DNA from 4 places in the Bradyrhizobium sp. LTSPM299 genome. Region 3 is predicted to be linked to each of the others. Evidence: predicted binding sites of a transcription regulator. Region 3 holds the regulator's gene; each other region holds the start of a gene.
What was found. The regulator PhoB, encoded in region 3, activates phosphate uptake and scavenging genes when phosphate is short. The targets are predictions, from matches to a motif close to TGTCATNNANCTGTCAT.
Positions count from the first base shown of each region.

Region 1: UP10_RS10605 (alkaline phosphatase D family protein) is a predicted target of PhoB. The motif match lies at 1,199-1,215, and genes of this name have one in related genera.
Region 2: UP10_RS16595 (RNA degradosome polyphosphate kinase) is a predicted target of PhoB. The motif match lies at 1,637-1,653, and genes of this name have one in related genera.
Region 4: UP10_RS20465 (acetoacetate decarboxylase) is a predicted target of PhoB. The motif match lies at 1,054-1,070, and genes of this name have one in related genera.

Region 1 covers NZ_JYMU01000016.1:33,832-37,527, forward strand. The annotation lists gene UP10_RS10595 (indolepyruvate ferredoxin oxidoreductase family protein) at 1-472, shown strand, start outside; gene UP10_RS10600 (hypothetical protein) at 609-1,040, shown strand; gene UP10_RS10605 (alkaline phosphatase D family protein) at 1,283-2,863, shown strand; gene UP10_RS10610 (aldo/keto reductase) at 3,032-3,696, shown strand, end outside.
Region 2 covers NZ_JYMU01000027.1:74,490-78,185, reverse strand. The annotation lists gene UP10_RS16595 (RNA degradosome polyphosphate kinase) at 1-1,562, opposite strand, end outside; gene UP10_RS16590 (P-loop NTPase family protein) at 1,698-2,375, opposite strand; gene UP10_RS16585 (CDP-alcohol phosphatidyltransferase family protein) at 2,393-2,935, opposite strand; gene purM (phosphoribosylformylglycinamidine cyclo-ligase) at 3,095-3,696, shown strand, end outside.
Region 3 covers NZ_JYMU01000058.1:14,261-17,956, forward strand. The annotation lists gene UP10_RS29135 (aspartate aminotransferase family protein) at 1-506, opposite strand, end outside; gene UP10_RS29140 (GcrA family cell cycle regulator) at 989-1,498, shown strand; gene phoB (phosphate regulon transcriptional regulator PhoB) at 1,665-2,375, opposite strand; gene phoU (phosphate signaling complex protein PhoU) at 2,429-3,145, opposite strand; gene pstB (phosphate ABC transporter ATP-binding protein PstB) at 3,157-3,696, opposite strand, start outside.
Region 4 covers NZ_JYMU01000039.1:89,505-93,200, reverse strand. The annotation lists gene UP10_RS20470 (patatin-like phospholipase family protein) at 1-1,014, opposite strand, end outside; gene UP10_RS20465 (acetoacetate decarboxylase) at 1,245-2,027, shown strand; gene UP10_RS20460 (MFS transporter) at 2,043-3,341, opposite strand; gene UP10_RS20455 (acetyl-CoA C-acyltransferase) at 3,446-3,696, opposite strand, start outside.

The sequences.
Region 1 (3,696 bases), on a different contig from region 3:
CAAGGACGAGTACGAGGTCGCGCGGCTCTATTCCGATGGTGAGTTCGCGCGGGCGCTGAAGGAGCAGTTCGAGGGCGATTCCGGGCTCAAGGTGCTGCTCGCGCCGCCACTGCTGGCGCAACGCGATCCCGTCACCGGGCATCTGCGGAAGCGCGAATTCGGCCCATGGGTGTTCAAGTCGTTCGGTCTGCTGGCGCGGCTGAAGGGCTTGCGCGGCACCGCGTTCGACATCTTCGGCTACACCGCAGAGCGGAAGATGGAGCGTGCATTGCCGGTCGACTATGCGGCGATGATCCTGCGTCATCTCGACGGCAAGACGGTCGATCTGCCGCGCTTGACCGCGCTGGCCAGGACGGCCGATCTCGTGCGCGGCTATGGCCACATCAAGGAAGCCGGTGTCGCTCGCTACCGCGCCGAATGCGCGCGGCTGGAAAGCGCGATCGGCCAGCCGGTGGCGCAGGCTGCCGAGTAGCGCGGAGGGGCCTTACGGGAACCTTCCGCTGAAGTCATGGTTGACTGGTAACCCTGCCCGCAGCATCGGTTGGATTTGCGCGGCCGGGTTCCTACATGATCGATGTTCCCTTTGAGTGATTTCAGGAGGCCGTTTCATGGTCCTGAAAAGTGCTTTTGTTGCAGCCGTTTGTACCGTGCTCCTGGCGTTGGGTGGCGTGGCGTTCGCTGACGAGTACCGACCGAGCGAATTCTTCGGCCTCGATCTGTCCACGGCCGTGCTGTCGCCGAAGCGGCTCGGTCCGCCGGCGCAGTTTGAGCCGGTGGCGGTCGAGGCGAATTCCGAGCGTCGCAATGACGCGCAGGCGAGCGTTGAGCCAAAGGTCGTGCAGCCGCAGGTCAAGCTGCGGAAGCCGGTGCGTACGACCAGGGTGATGGCGCCGGCTGAGCAGCCGCGCAAGATCGCGCGCGTTCCCGCGCGTGCAAAGCTCGCGCGGCGGCATACCAACCCGCTCGATGCGGAAGCACGCGATATCCGGATCCAGACCTGGCCGTGCAAGTCCGGCGGTATCTGTGGCTGGCGGCGGTGAGGCGCTCAGATTAGACCCGTCATCCTGAGGTGCGAGCGGAGCGAGCCTCGAAGGATGCGCGGCCACATCGGGCCGTGCGCCCTTCGAGACGGCCGCTTCGCGGCCTCCTCAGGGTGACGGGTTCGGCTTCGAGCGCTCGGCTTTCGGGCCCTCCCGAGAGTCATCCCGCTGTCGTAAAACCGTAAGCCGGGAGTCAAGCAGCGCAGGCAAAACCTTCGTCGTGATTCGACGAAGGTCTTTCGATGGCGATAGCGATTTCCGCGCGGATGCGAGGTCTCACCCGGCGTCAGCTCCTGGTACGCTCGGCGTCTACGGCCGCGTTGGCGGGATTGGGCTCTCTTGCACGACCTTATCTCAGCCGTGCCGCGGATCGCCCGCAGATTGCCGGCATCCAGTCCGGCGACGTCGCCTCTGATTCCGCAGTGATCTGGGCGCGCGCCGATCGCGCGGCGCGGATGCAAGTGGAATGCTCCACCACCGAAAGCTTCGCGAATATCCTGCGCGCGACGTCGACCGACGCGCTGCCCGACCGCGACTTCACCGCAAAACTGCTGCTCGATGGTCTCCCGCCCGGTCAGGATATCTTCTATCGCGTGCGCTTCGACGATCACGATGGCGTCGCCGGCGAGAGCCGCGTCGGACGTTTTCGCACCGCGCCGGTCGATCGGCGTTCGGTCTCGTTCGTCTGGTCCGGCGATGTTGCGGGTCAGGGCTGGGGTATCGATCCCGCGCGCGGCGGCATGCGCAGCTACCGTACCATGCTGAACGAGCGCCCCGATTTCTTCATCCATTCCGGCGATCACATCTATGCCGACTGCACGGTGCCGTCGAAGCTGGAACTCCCGAACGGCGAAGTCTGGCGAAACATCGTCACTGAGGAAAAATCCGTCGTCGCGCACAGCCTCGACCAGTTTCGCGGCAACTACAAATACAACTGGCTCGACGATAATTTCCGCGCCTTCCATTCGGAAGTGCCGATGTTTGCGCAATGGGACGATCACGAGGTGGCCGACGACTGGTCGCCGATCGGCACTACTGATGCGACGGGCTACGATCAGGATGGGACGTCACAGCTGGTGGCGCGGGCGCGCCGCGCCTTCCACGAATTCATGCCGATGCGGCTGATGCCGGAGCGCGACGGCCGGGTCTATCGCAAGATCGCCTATGGGCCGCTGCTCGACGTGTTCGTCATCGACATGCGCTCCTACCGCGATTCCACCTGGAACAAAGAGGGCGATCCGGACCAGACGTTCATTCTCGGCCAGAGCCAGCTCGCCTGGCTGAAGCGCGAACTGGTGGCGTCGGATGCGACCTGGAAGGTGATCGCGGCGGATCTGCCGATCGGCTTGATCAGCCTGGATGCGGTCGCGCTCGGCGACGGGCCGCCCTCGCGGCGCGAGCACGAGATCGCCGATTTGCTGTCATTCATGAAACGCGCCGGCATCCGCAACACAGTGTGGCTTACTGCTGATATGCACTACACTGCCGCGCATCACTACGACCCGAACCGCGCGGTGTTCCAGGATTTCGAGCCGTTCTGGGAATTCGTCTCCGGCCCGTTGCATGCAGGCACCTGGTCGCCGGGCGAACTCGACAACACCTTTGGTCCCAAGTCGATGTATCAGAAGGGCTGCAGCGCCGAGCAGGGAGACAACCTTGCGCCGTGCTTCGGGCTGCAATTCTTCGGCCGCGTCGACATCGACGGCAAAACCTCCGTGATGACGGTGACGCTGAAGGACGTCGACAACCACGACCTCTGGTCGGTCGATATCCCGCCACGGCCGGACGCGCGGCCCGGCCAGATCATGGCGCAGCACATCTGAGCGACCAATTTCAGTCGCGACATCTTGATGGCGGATATCTTGCCCTGTCGGCGGATTTGCAGGCAAGTTACGCACCGGCAGCCCTGCCATTTCATCACGTCCCGCAATCGATTGTTCGTGTGACGCCGCTGATCCCCCCAGTGGCCTGCATCTCTTCAGGAGTTATCCATGGAAAATCTGCAAACACAGGGCATCAGCGTGCCCCGGCTGGGGCTCGGCACCTTCCGCATGCAGGGGGATGCCGGCCGCGCGGCGGTCGAGAGCGCGCTCGGGCTCGGCTACCGGCATATCGACACCGCCGAAATGTACGCCAATGAGGAGCCGATCGGGGCCGCGATCGCAGCTTCCAAAGTGGCGCGCAAGGATTTGCACGTGACCACGAAGGTCTGGCACGAGAATCTGGCGCCCGATGCGATCCGAAAAGCCTTCGACACCAGCCTGAAGAAACTGCGTCTCGACCACGTCGACCTCTATCTCGTGCACTGGCCGTCGCGGAGCATGAACCTGCCGGCCGTCTTCGAGACGCTGATGAAGCTGAAGGAGGAGGGCCGCACCCGCGCGATCGGCGTTGCGAACTTCACGACGGCGTTGTTGAAAAAAGCGGTCGAGGACATCCAGGCGCCGATTGCCTGCAACCAGGTCGAGTATCACGCGATGCTGGACCAGACGCCGCTGCGAAAATATCTCGCCGCGAAATCGATCCCGCTGGTCGCCTATTGCCCGCTGGCGCAGGGACGGTTTGCCACCGACGAGACGCTGACGAAGATCGGTAGGAAGCATGATGCGACCGCAGCACAAGTGGCGCTGAAATGGCTGCTCGACCAGGACGGCGT
Region 2 (3,696 bases), on a different contig from region 3:
ATCTTCTCGATGTCGCTCGGCTCGGCATAGCCGGTGATGTAATTGAACACCCGCGCAGCATCGCGGCCGATGATCTGGTCCGAGGTGAAGTAGGAGACGTCGGTGTAGATGCGCGCGGTCACCGGGTGGTAGTTGCCGGTGCCGGTGTGCACATAGGTCGTGAGGCTGCCGCCCTCGCGGCGCACCACCATCGACAGCTTGGCGTGGGTCTTCAGCTCGATGAAGCCGTAAACCACCTGCACGCCGGCGCGTTCGAGGTCGCGGGCCCAGCGGATATTGGCCTCCTCGTCGAAGCGCGCCTTCAGTTCGATCAGCGCGGTGACCGACTTGCCGGCCTCGGCGGCATCCGCCAAGGCCCGCACGATCGGAGAGTTGTTCGAGGTGCGATACAGCGTCTGCTTGATTGCGACGACGTCGGGGTCGCGCGCCGCCTGCTGCAGGAACTGGACGACGACGTCGAACGATTCATAGGGGTGATGGACCACCAGGTCCTTCTGTCGGATGGCGGCGAAGATGTCGCCGCCATGGTCGCGCACGCGCTCGGGATGGCGCGGCACATAGGACGGGAATTCAAGGTCGGGGCGATCGAGACGGGTGAGCTGCGACAGCTCGTTCATGGCGAGCACGCCGTCGACCAGGAAGATCTCGTCGTCCGCCGCCGACAGCGCGCGCTGCACGAAGCTGCGCAGCTCTTCCGGCATCTTGGCCTCGATCTCGAGACGGATCACCGATCCGCGCCGGCGGCGTTTGAGCGCGGTCTCGAACAGGCGGACAAGGTCTTCGGCCTCTTCCTCGATTTCGAGCTCGGAGTCTCTGATGATCCGGAACGCACCCTGGCCTTTGACCGTGTAGCCGGGGAACAGCCGGCCGATGAACAGGCCGGTCGCCTGTTCCAGCGTGATCAGCCGCACCGCGCCGCCGTCCTTTGCGACAGGGATACGGATGAAGCGGTCGATCTTGCCGGGCATGCGGATCAGTGCGTTCATCGGCTTGCCATCGGAGACCCGCGCCAGATGCAGCGCCACGGTGAAGCCGAGGTTCGGGATGAAAGGGAACGGGTGGGCCGGATCGATCGCCAGCGGCGTCAGCAGCGGGAAGATGTTGTGGAGGAAGTGATCCTCGATCCAGGTGCGCTCGGACTTGGTGACGTCGCGACCGTCGACCAGCTGGATGCCGGCCCCGGACAGGATCGTGCGGAGGTCGCTCCAGATCGCCTGCTGGTCCGAGGCGAGCTGCGAGACCGACTTGTGGATCATCACGAGCTGTTCCGCCGGCAGTAGGCCGTCCGGGCTGCGCTCGGCAATCCCTTCGCGGACCTGCGCCTTGATGCCGGCGACGCGGACCATGAAGAACTCGTCAAGGTTATTCGCTGAAATCGACAGAAACCGGACGCGCTCCAGCGCGGGATGGCCGAGATTGACTGATTCCTCGAGCACCCGGCGATTGAAATGCAGCCAGGAGAGTTCGCGATTGATGAATCGCTCGGGGCTGGTCGCGATCGCAGGGACCGTCGGGGTGTCCGTCTCTTTGTCTTTTATTTCAATAGCTTGCGACGAGTCCATCAAGTGTCGATCCAATTCGGGGCGTGGGGCCGGGGCGGTCTAGCCGAAGGCCGCGCAAACCATGTGATATTGCGATGACGTTTCAATGACATTGATGTTCCGCCAGCTTCCGTCGTCAAGTCTGGCGGGACCGCTTCAGGCATCGCGCAACAGTTCGGCCGCGAGCGCCCGCGTGACCGGCCGGCCCAGCCGCAGCGCTTCGGTATCCAGCAATTCGACCGCCTGCCGGACGGCGGCATAGGAGCGCTCGATCCGGGTGGTCAGGTAGGTCACGACCGACTCGTCCACGGTCATTTGGCGGTCGGCGCAGAATTTCAGGATCAGGCTGCGAAACACCAAATCGTCGGGCGGCAACAGCGTCACCACCGGCACCGCGCGCAGCCGCGAGCGAAGGTCACGAAGTTCGATCTCGATGGCGGCGGGCGCGATGCGTGCGGTGATCAGGACGAAGGCATCGTCCTGACGCGCGAGATTCATCAGATGGAACATCGCGCGCTCGTCGAAATCTGACGGCCGCAGATCTTCGACCACCAGCGCCCCGGTTGCGAGCGCCGCAGGCACGCCATCCGCGGTCAGCGCATGCGCCGAGGTCGCGCGCGCACCTGATAGCTCGGCCCAGATCGCGGCCAGATGGCTCTTGCCGGAGCCTTCCGGTCCGACCAGCAGCATGATGCGGTTCGGCCAGTCGGGCCAGCGATCGATCAGCGCCAGCGCCGCTTCATTGGCCGGACCCTCGAGGAAGTCGTCGCGGGTCAGTCGCTCCTCGTGCGGCAATGCCAAGGCCAATTGACGAGGTTGAACGCTACCTGCCACACAAATCTCCAAACCAGCTATCGCGCGTCGATCGTGCTCATGTGTCGCACCCACTCGACGAGATAGAGGGAGACGGAAACCAAAGTAAAGGTCGTGACGAATCCCATCAGGATCAGGTCATAGGGGTGTGGCCGGAACCCGAACCCGAGCGAGGCCAGCACCAGCGCCGCGAACGCGACCTGCGCCACCGTATTCAGCTTCGACACCATCAGCGGCTTCATCTCAACCGGCTTGTCGAACAACCATGACACAATCACGGCGGAAACGATCATGATATCGCGCGACACCACGAGGATCACGATCCAGCGTGGCACCGCGCCCCAGATCCCGAGCGCGACATAGATCGAAACCAGCAGCGCCTTGTCGGCGAGGGGATCGAGCAGGGCGCCGAGCTCGCTCGTCATGTTGAAGCGCTTGGCCAGGAAGCCGTCGACTGCGTCCGAGACACCGGCGATCACGAAGATCGCGAATGCGATCTCCATCTGGCTGGAGACGATGGCCCAGACGATCACCGGCACCAGGATGATGCGGCCAAGGGTAATGATGTTCGGAATACTCAACTTGGTCGCTTCCCGGCTACAAGCCTGATTTTACTCGATATCCGGCTCTTGGGTGCAGTGGCCGGATGTTATCTACATAGTTACGCGACGCGTGGGCCGCGAGCCATTGCGCGGCGGCGGAATTCCTCGTAACCAGCCGCTGATCATCTGGAATTGGGCATGACCGAGCGCAAAAACGGGCTCACTTACGCGGATTCGGGCGTCGATATCGATGCCGGCAATCGTCTGGTCGATCTGATCAAACCGATGGTGCGGGCCACGGCGCGCCCCGGAGCGGACGCCGAGATCGGCGGCTTCGGCGGGCTGTTCGACCTCAAGGCCGCGGGCTTCAAGGATCCGGTCCTGGTGGCTGCGACCGACGGCGTCGGCACCAAGCTGAAGATCGCGATCGAAACCGGCATTCATGGCGGCATCGGCATCGACCTGGTGGCGATGTCGGTCAATGACCTCGTCGTGCAGGGCGCGGAGCCGCTGTTCTTCCTCGATTATTTCGCCTGCGGCAAGCTCGACCCCGAGGCCACGGCGGCGATCGTGATGGGAATCGCCGAAGGTTGCCGCGAATCCGGCTGCGCGCTGATCGGCGGTGAGACCGCCGAGATGCCGGGCCTCTACAAGGACGGCGACTACGACCTCGGCGGCTTCGCCGTCGGCGCCGCCGAGCGCGGCACGCTGCTGCCGAGCGGCGATATCGCCGCGGGCGATGCGGTGATCGGTCTGGCATCCTCGGGTGTGCACTCCAACGGCTACTCGCTGGTGCGCAA
Region 3 (3,696 bases):
TCGATGTCGCCGTGCGGCACCTGGTCGAAGCCGTCCATCGGCGGGCCAAAGCCCTCGAGGTATTTGGCCGAGCCGGTGGCGGCGAGCGTCCCCAGCGTGCGGCCATGGAAGGCGCCTTCGAAGGTGATGATGCGGTAGCGCTCGGGATGCCCCTTGGAGAAGTGATAATGGCGGACCAGCTTGATCACGCCCTCCATCGCCTCCGCGCCGGAATTGCAGAAGAACACGAAGTCGGCGAAGCTCTGCTCGCAAAGCCGCGCGGCGAGCTTCTCGCCGTCCGGGCTCTTGAACAGGTTCGACATGTGCCAGAGCTTCGTCGCCTGCTCCTGCAGCGCCGCGACCAGATGCGGGTGCGCGTGCCCAAGGGCGTTCACCGCGACACCGGAGGTGAAGTCGAGATAGCGGTCGCCATTGGTTGCGATCAACCAGGCGCCCTCACCGCGCTCGAAGCCGAGATCGACCCTGGCGAAGACGGGAAGCAGATGCGACGCTGCGCTGTTGGTCATGACCATCACTGACGGGTTTGAGGCCGACAATTGCCGCGCGCCTTGACGCCAACACGACAACAGCCAGCTTCGGAAAACAAAACGTGCCGCCTTTTCGGGCGGCACGTACGGGCATTCTATGCTGCGGGCAGTAACTGTCAATCGCCGGAAGCGGCCTTCCTGCGGTCCGAATCGAGCGCAATCCGGAGCATTCCGGTGCGGTGGAAAAGTGGAATTGCAATGCATAAGTGTGGGAACATGTGGACGCGCGACCGCGGACTCTTGCGCCAGAGTCACGCCATATTGTAGCGTTTGGGCTGTCGGGTACGACATCTCGTGCGGTAGTACTGGACCCCTTAAGTAGCCTTTCGTTCTGCGTAGACGTTCGGGCGCATAGGCGTGCCCGGCGAGGGCCAAGGGATTCTGACCGCAGGAGTTTTTCGAGATTTGGCTCGCAGCACCGCTCCAAGGATTGGCCGGTGCTAGGCGAAGGGATGAATGTGATGACTGTATTGACCTGGTCCGACGATCGCGTCGAGCAGCTGAAGAAGCTCTGGGAATCCGGCCTGTCCGCCAGCCAGATCGCGGCGGAACTTGGCAATGTGACGCGAAATGCCGTGATCGGCAAAGTGCACCGGCTCGGCCTGTCCGGCCGTGCCAAGGCGCCTTCCGCGGCCGCGCCGCGGCAACGCAAGGCACGTCCGGCGCAGCATATGATGCGGGTGGCGCGCCCGGTGTCGCGCGGCAACACCGCGCTGGCCCACGCCTTCGAGGTCGAGATGGAGGCCGATCCGGTCACCTACGACAACGTCGTGCCGATGAGCCAGCGGCTGTCGCTGCTCGAGCTGAACGAGGCAACCTGCCATTGGCCGGTCGGCGATCCGTCGAGCCCGGATTTCTTCTTCTGCGGCGGCAAGGCGCTCGGCGGCCTGCCCTATTGCGCACATCACTCGCGCATCGCCTACCAGCCGGCGAATGATCGCCGGCGGCCGGCGCCCAAGCCGACGCGGTAGGTAAGCCGACTCCATCCACGGCGTCATCCCGGCGAAAGCCGGGATCCATAACGACCGACGCGAGTGGTTGTGCCCCGCTGGGGCTCCAGCGTATTCCAACAATCAAGATTTGTGGTTATGGGCCCCGGCTTTCGCCGGGACGACAATTGTGAAAGCTCGCGCGGCCTTACTGCTGCGGCTCGGCCTTGGCAAAACGGTCATCCAGCGCGTAGCCCGCGCCGCGCACGGTGCGGATCGGATCCTGCTCGCGGCCCGGATTGAGCAGCTTGCGCAAACGGCCGATATGCACGTCGACGGTGCGCTCGTCGATATAGATGTCGCGGCCCCAGACGCTGTCGAGCAATTGCTCGCGGCTGAACACGCGGCCGGGATGCTCAAGGAAGAACTCGAGCAGCCGATACTCGGTCGGGCCGAGATCGATCGGCCGGCCGGAGCGCGCGACGCGGCGCTTCTCGCGATCGAGCTCGATGTCGCCATAGGTCAGCACGGTCGCAAGCCGCTCCGGGCTTGCCCGGCGCAGCAGGCCCTTCACCCGCGCCAACAGCTCCGGCACCGAGAACGGCTTGACGATGTAGTCGTCGGCGCCGGTGGCAAGGCCCCGTACCCGCTCGCTCTCCTCGCCGCGCGCGGTCAGCATGATGATCGGCAGCTGCTTGGTCTCGGGCCGCGCCCGCAGGCGGCGGCACAGTTCGATGCCGGAGAGGCCCGGCAGCATCCAGTCCAGCACCACGAGATCGGGAATGCGCTCCTTCAGCCGCGTGTCGGCGTCGTCGCCGCGGCCGACCGTCTCGACGTCATAGCCTTCCGCGTCGAGGTTGTAGCGCAACAACGTCGTCAGCGCTTCTTCGTCTTCGACCACCAGAATGCGTGCGCTCATCGCTTTGTGTTCTCTCTCTCTGTCTTGATCCGTTGCCCTGACGCGAACCGAAATTAACTGCCCGGAACCGTGGTGGCGAAATTGGTCATGTCGCCCTTCGGACGCTTGTCCATGATTTGCTGGCCTTCGATCATGTAGAAGACGGTTTCCGCGATGTTGGTGGCGTGGTCGCCGATCCGCTCGATGTTCTTGGCGCAGAACATCAGATGGATGCAGAACGAGATGTTGCGCGGATCTTCCATCATGTAGGTCAGCAGTTCGCGGAACAGCGAGGTGCAGATCGCGTCGACCTCCTCGTCGCCCTTCCAGACCGCCATCGCCGCCGGCAGATCGTGCGCCGCATAGGCGTCGAGCACCGACTTGACCTGCGACAGCACGAGATCGGTCATGTGCTCCAGGCCGCGGATCAGCTTGAGCGGCTGGAAATCGCTCTCCAGCGCCGCGACGCGCTTGCCCATGTTCTTGGCGAGGTCGCCGATCCGCTCGAGGTCGGTGGCCACGCGCATCGCGCCGACGATCTCGCGCAGATCAATCGCCATCGGCTGGCGGCGCGCGATGGTCAGAACCGCGCGTTCCTCGATGACGCGCTGCAGGCTGTCGATCTCGATGTCGGCGGCGACGACACGCTTGCCGAGCGCGACGTCGCGGCGGATCAACGCATCGACCGACTCGGTGATCATGCGCTCGACCAGGCCGCCCATCTCGGCGACCAGGCGGGTGAGTTCCTGCAGGTCGCTGTCGAACGCCTTGGCGGTATGTTCAGAAGCCATGTGTTATCTCCTCAACCGAACCGGCCGGTGATGTAATCCTGGGTACGTCGATCGCTCGGCGAGGTGAAGATCTTGTTGGTGTCGTCGAACTCGATCAGTTCGCCGAGATACATGAAGGCGGTCTTGTCGGAGACGCGCGCCGCCTGCTGCATGTTGTGGGTGACGATCGCGATCGTGTAGTCCTCGGACAGCTCCTGGATCAGCTCCTCGACCTTGGCGGTCGAGATCGGATCGAGCGCCGAGCACGGCTCGTCGAACAGGATCACTTCGGGCCGCACCGCAACCGTGCGCGCGATGCACAGGCGCTGCTGCTGGCCGCCGGAGAGCGAGAGGCCCGAGGCGTTCAGCTTGTCCTTGACCTCGTTCCACAGCGCGCCGCCGCGCAGCGCCTTCTCGACGCGGTCGTCCATCTCGGACTTCGAAATCTTCTCGTAGAGGCGGATGCCGAAGGCGATGTTCTCGTAGATCGTCATCGGGAACGGCGTCGGCTTCTGGAATACCATGCCGACCCGCGCGCGCAGCAGATTGAGGTCGAGCTTGGCGTCGAGGAT
Region 4 (3,696 bases), on a different contig from region 3:
CTTGGCGTCGCCCTCATAGGCCTTCTGCTGATAGATCAGTTGCAGCAGCGTGATCCCCGGCAGCTTGCTGTTGGATTTCTTGAGCTGGCGCTCTTCCTCGGACAATTGATCGTCAGGGATTTTTGCCAGCGCGTTGTGCAGGGCGGTGCGCAGGCTATAGGTCTTGCGGTAGACGTCGGTGTTGTAGCGGGTGCGCGAGGAATACATGATGTCCTTGTGGCGGGCCATCACGTCCTGGATGTCGCGCGGCAGCGTGCCGCGAGCCGAGAACAGGTCGACCTGGAACACCAGCGAGTTGGCGTTGTCTTCCTGGTCGAGCAGATGCTGCAGCGGCGTGTTGGAGACGATGCCGCCATCCCAGAAATGATCGGTGCCGACCTTCACCATCGGCAGGGCCGGCGGCAGCGCGCCGCTCGCCATGATGTGCTCAGGAATGATCTCGTCATGAGCATTGTCGAAATAGATGAAATTGCCGGAGAGCACGTTCACGGCGCCGACTGCGAAGCGCATTGTCTTCGAATTGATGCGGTCGAAATCGACCAGCTCAAGCAGCGTCTCGCGCAACGGCGCGGTGTCGTAATAGCTGGTGGCGGTGCGCGAACCGGTCGGGCTCAACCATGGATTGGCTTGATGCGGGGTGAAGAAGCCGGGTTGCCCCAGCGTCGTCGTCATCATTGAACTGGTGAAGTTGCGCGCCTTGCGGAAGATGTCGCCGTCCGGCGTGTAGTGCCAGATCTTGCGGCTGGTGATGCGGTCCCAGAACGTATGCAGCCGCTCCAGCCGCTTTTCCGGCGGATTGCCGGCGATGATCGCCGAGTTGATCGCGCCGATCGAGACGCCGCACACCCAGTCCGGCTCGATATTGACCTCGTGCAGCGCCTGATAGACGCCGGCCTGGTAGGCGCCGAGCGCGCCGCCGCCCTGCAGCACCAGCGCGACCCGATTGCACCCCTCGGGCCGCCAGCCCGGCATCTGGTGATCGATATCGTCGATATGAGGGGATCGCGCGTCCATGACTGGCACTCCAATTTGCGGCGAGAATTCAGCGCAGCCGTGACGCCGTGATGACAGGCTGCCGCCCGCGCGCGGTGCATCTGGTGCGTTTGCCTGCATGGTTAGCATTGGCCTCTCCGCAAAACGCAGGTCACACGGGTCAGGTCACGCGGCTGACGGAAATCCCTCACATCGCTGTCAATCTCGGCGGCTAGCCTCCGATCAATTTTTCCAAACAAGGGGATTTCACGATGCGCAGGGAAGATCTGCTCAAGCTTCCGTCGATGCCGGCTGCCGGTCCGAGCTATCCGGCCGGGCCCTATCGTTTCGTCGACCGCGAATTCCTCGTCATCACCTACGAGACCGATCCGGAATTGATCCGCGCCGGCCTGCCCGAGCCGCTTGAGCCGATCGCCGATCCGATCGTGCATTATGAATGGATCAAGATGCCCGACTCTTCCGGCTTCGGCAGCTACACTGAGTCCGGTCTCGTAATCCCGGCGCGGCTGCATGGCGAGGACGTCAATTTCGTCTGCCAGATGTATCTCGATGACGATCCGCCGATCGCGGCCGGCCGCGAGATCTGGGGCTTTCCGAAGAAATACGCCCATCCCAAGCTCGAGATCGTCAAGGACACGCTGACCGGCACTTTGGAATATGCCGGGCAGCTCGTCGCCATGGGCACGATGGGCTACAAGCACGAGGCGATGGCCGGCAATGGCGACGTCACCCGCGCCACGCTGTCGAAGACGCAGATCAATCTGAAGATGATCCCGGGCGTCGATGGCCATCTCGAGATCTGCCAACTGGTCGCGATCAACCTCACCGACATTGTGGTCAAGGGCTCGTGGATCGGGCCCGGCCGGCTGCATCTGGTGCCGCATGTCAACGCGCCGGTGGCCGACTTCCCGGTCAAGCGCGTCATCGGTGCGCATCATTTCCTGGCCGATTTGACGCTGCCGTTCGGCCGCGTCGTGCACGACTACAACAAGCAAGCTCACGAAGCCGCGCCGACTAGCCTTGCTGCGGAGTAGCTCCCACCGATATTTTCAGGCGGCGACCGGTTTCGCCTGTGGTTGTGGCTCCGGCCGCGAGATCGCCAGCACGATCACAGACGCGAACACGCACAGCGCGCCTGCGATGAAGAACGCCGGCAGGTAGCTCGCGTAGAGCGTCCGCGACAGGCCCCCACCGAACGCGGCTACGCCGGCGCCGAGCTGATGACCGGCAAAGATCCAGCCGAACACCATGTTGGCGCGCTCGGCGCCGAAGCGCTGCGCGGTCAGCCGCACGGTTGGCGGCACGGTCGCGATCCAATCGAGCCCGTAGAACATCGCAAACAGCGACAGGCCGTAGAACGAGAAGTCCGAGAACGGCAGCCACACCAGCGACAGCCCGCGCAGGCCGTAATACCAGCACAGCAGATAGCGATTGTCATAACGGTCCGACAGCCAGCCGGAGATGATGGTGCCGAAGAAGTCGAAGATGCCCATCGCGGCGAGCAGGCTCGCGGCCTGCACCTGCGGGATGCCGTAGTCGAGACACATCGGGATTAAATGGACCTGGACCAGGCCGTTGGTCGAGGCGCCGCAGACGAAGAAGGTCGCAAACAGGATCCAGAACACCCGCGACTTCGCGGAGTCGCGGAGCGTGCCGAGCGCGGCCGACATGATCGGCGCATTGGCCGGCGGAGGGGCGGGCAAGGGCGCGGTGCCTTCATCGCCGTATGGCCGCAGGCCGAGATCGCTCGGCCGGTCGCGCATCAGCATCAGCACGGCAAAAGCGGCGACGCCGAGCACGACGCAGACCAGCGCGAGTGCGACGCGCCAGCCATAGCGCTCGGTCAGGGTCGCGAGCAGCGGCAGGAAGGCGAGCTGCCCGGTCGCGACGCTCGCGGTCAGGATGCCGACGACGAGGCCGCGGCGGGCCACAAACCAGCGGGCGGCGATGGTTGCGCCGAGCACCAGCGCGGTCATGCCGGTGCCGATCCCGATCACGACGCCCCACAGCAGCACCAGCTGCCAGACATGGGTCATGGCGAGCGAGGCAAGCAGTCCGGAGACCACGATCAGCTGCGCCACCAGCGTCACGTTACGCAGGCCGTAACGATTCAGCAGCGCGGCAGCGAACGGCGCCATCAGCCCGAACAGGATGAAGCGGATCGACAGCGCGGAGGAAATCTCGGCGGTGGACCAGCCGAACTCCTTCTGCAGCGGCACGATGAAGACGCCGGGCGCGCCGACGGTGCCGGCCGAGATCAGCCCGGCGAGGAAAGTGACACCGACCATCACCCAGCCGTAGTGGATGTTGCGGCGGGCGAGGGTTGCAGCAAGCCAGTTCGAGATCATTGGGCCCCAGATGTCTGACAGGAAATCAATTCGAGATAACATAGCACGAGGGAGCAACGTCTAAAATGACATGGTTCCCTCGTTTCCGGACTCGGTCGGCAAGTCTAATGCGTGACCCGCTCCACCGCGATCGCGGTGGCTTCGCCACCGCCGATGCACAGTGCCGCGACGCCGCGCTTCAGGCCGTGCGCCTCCAGCGCATGCAGCAGCGTCACGATCAGCCGTGCGCCGGTGGCGCCGATCGGATGGCCGAGCGCGCAGGCGCCGCCATTGATGTTGAGCTTGTCTCGGGGAATCCCGAGGTCGCGCTGCGCCGCCATCGCGACGACCGCGAACGCCTCATTGATCTCGAACA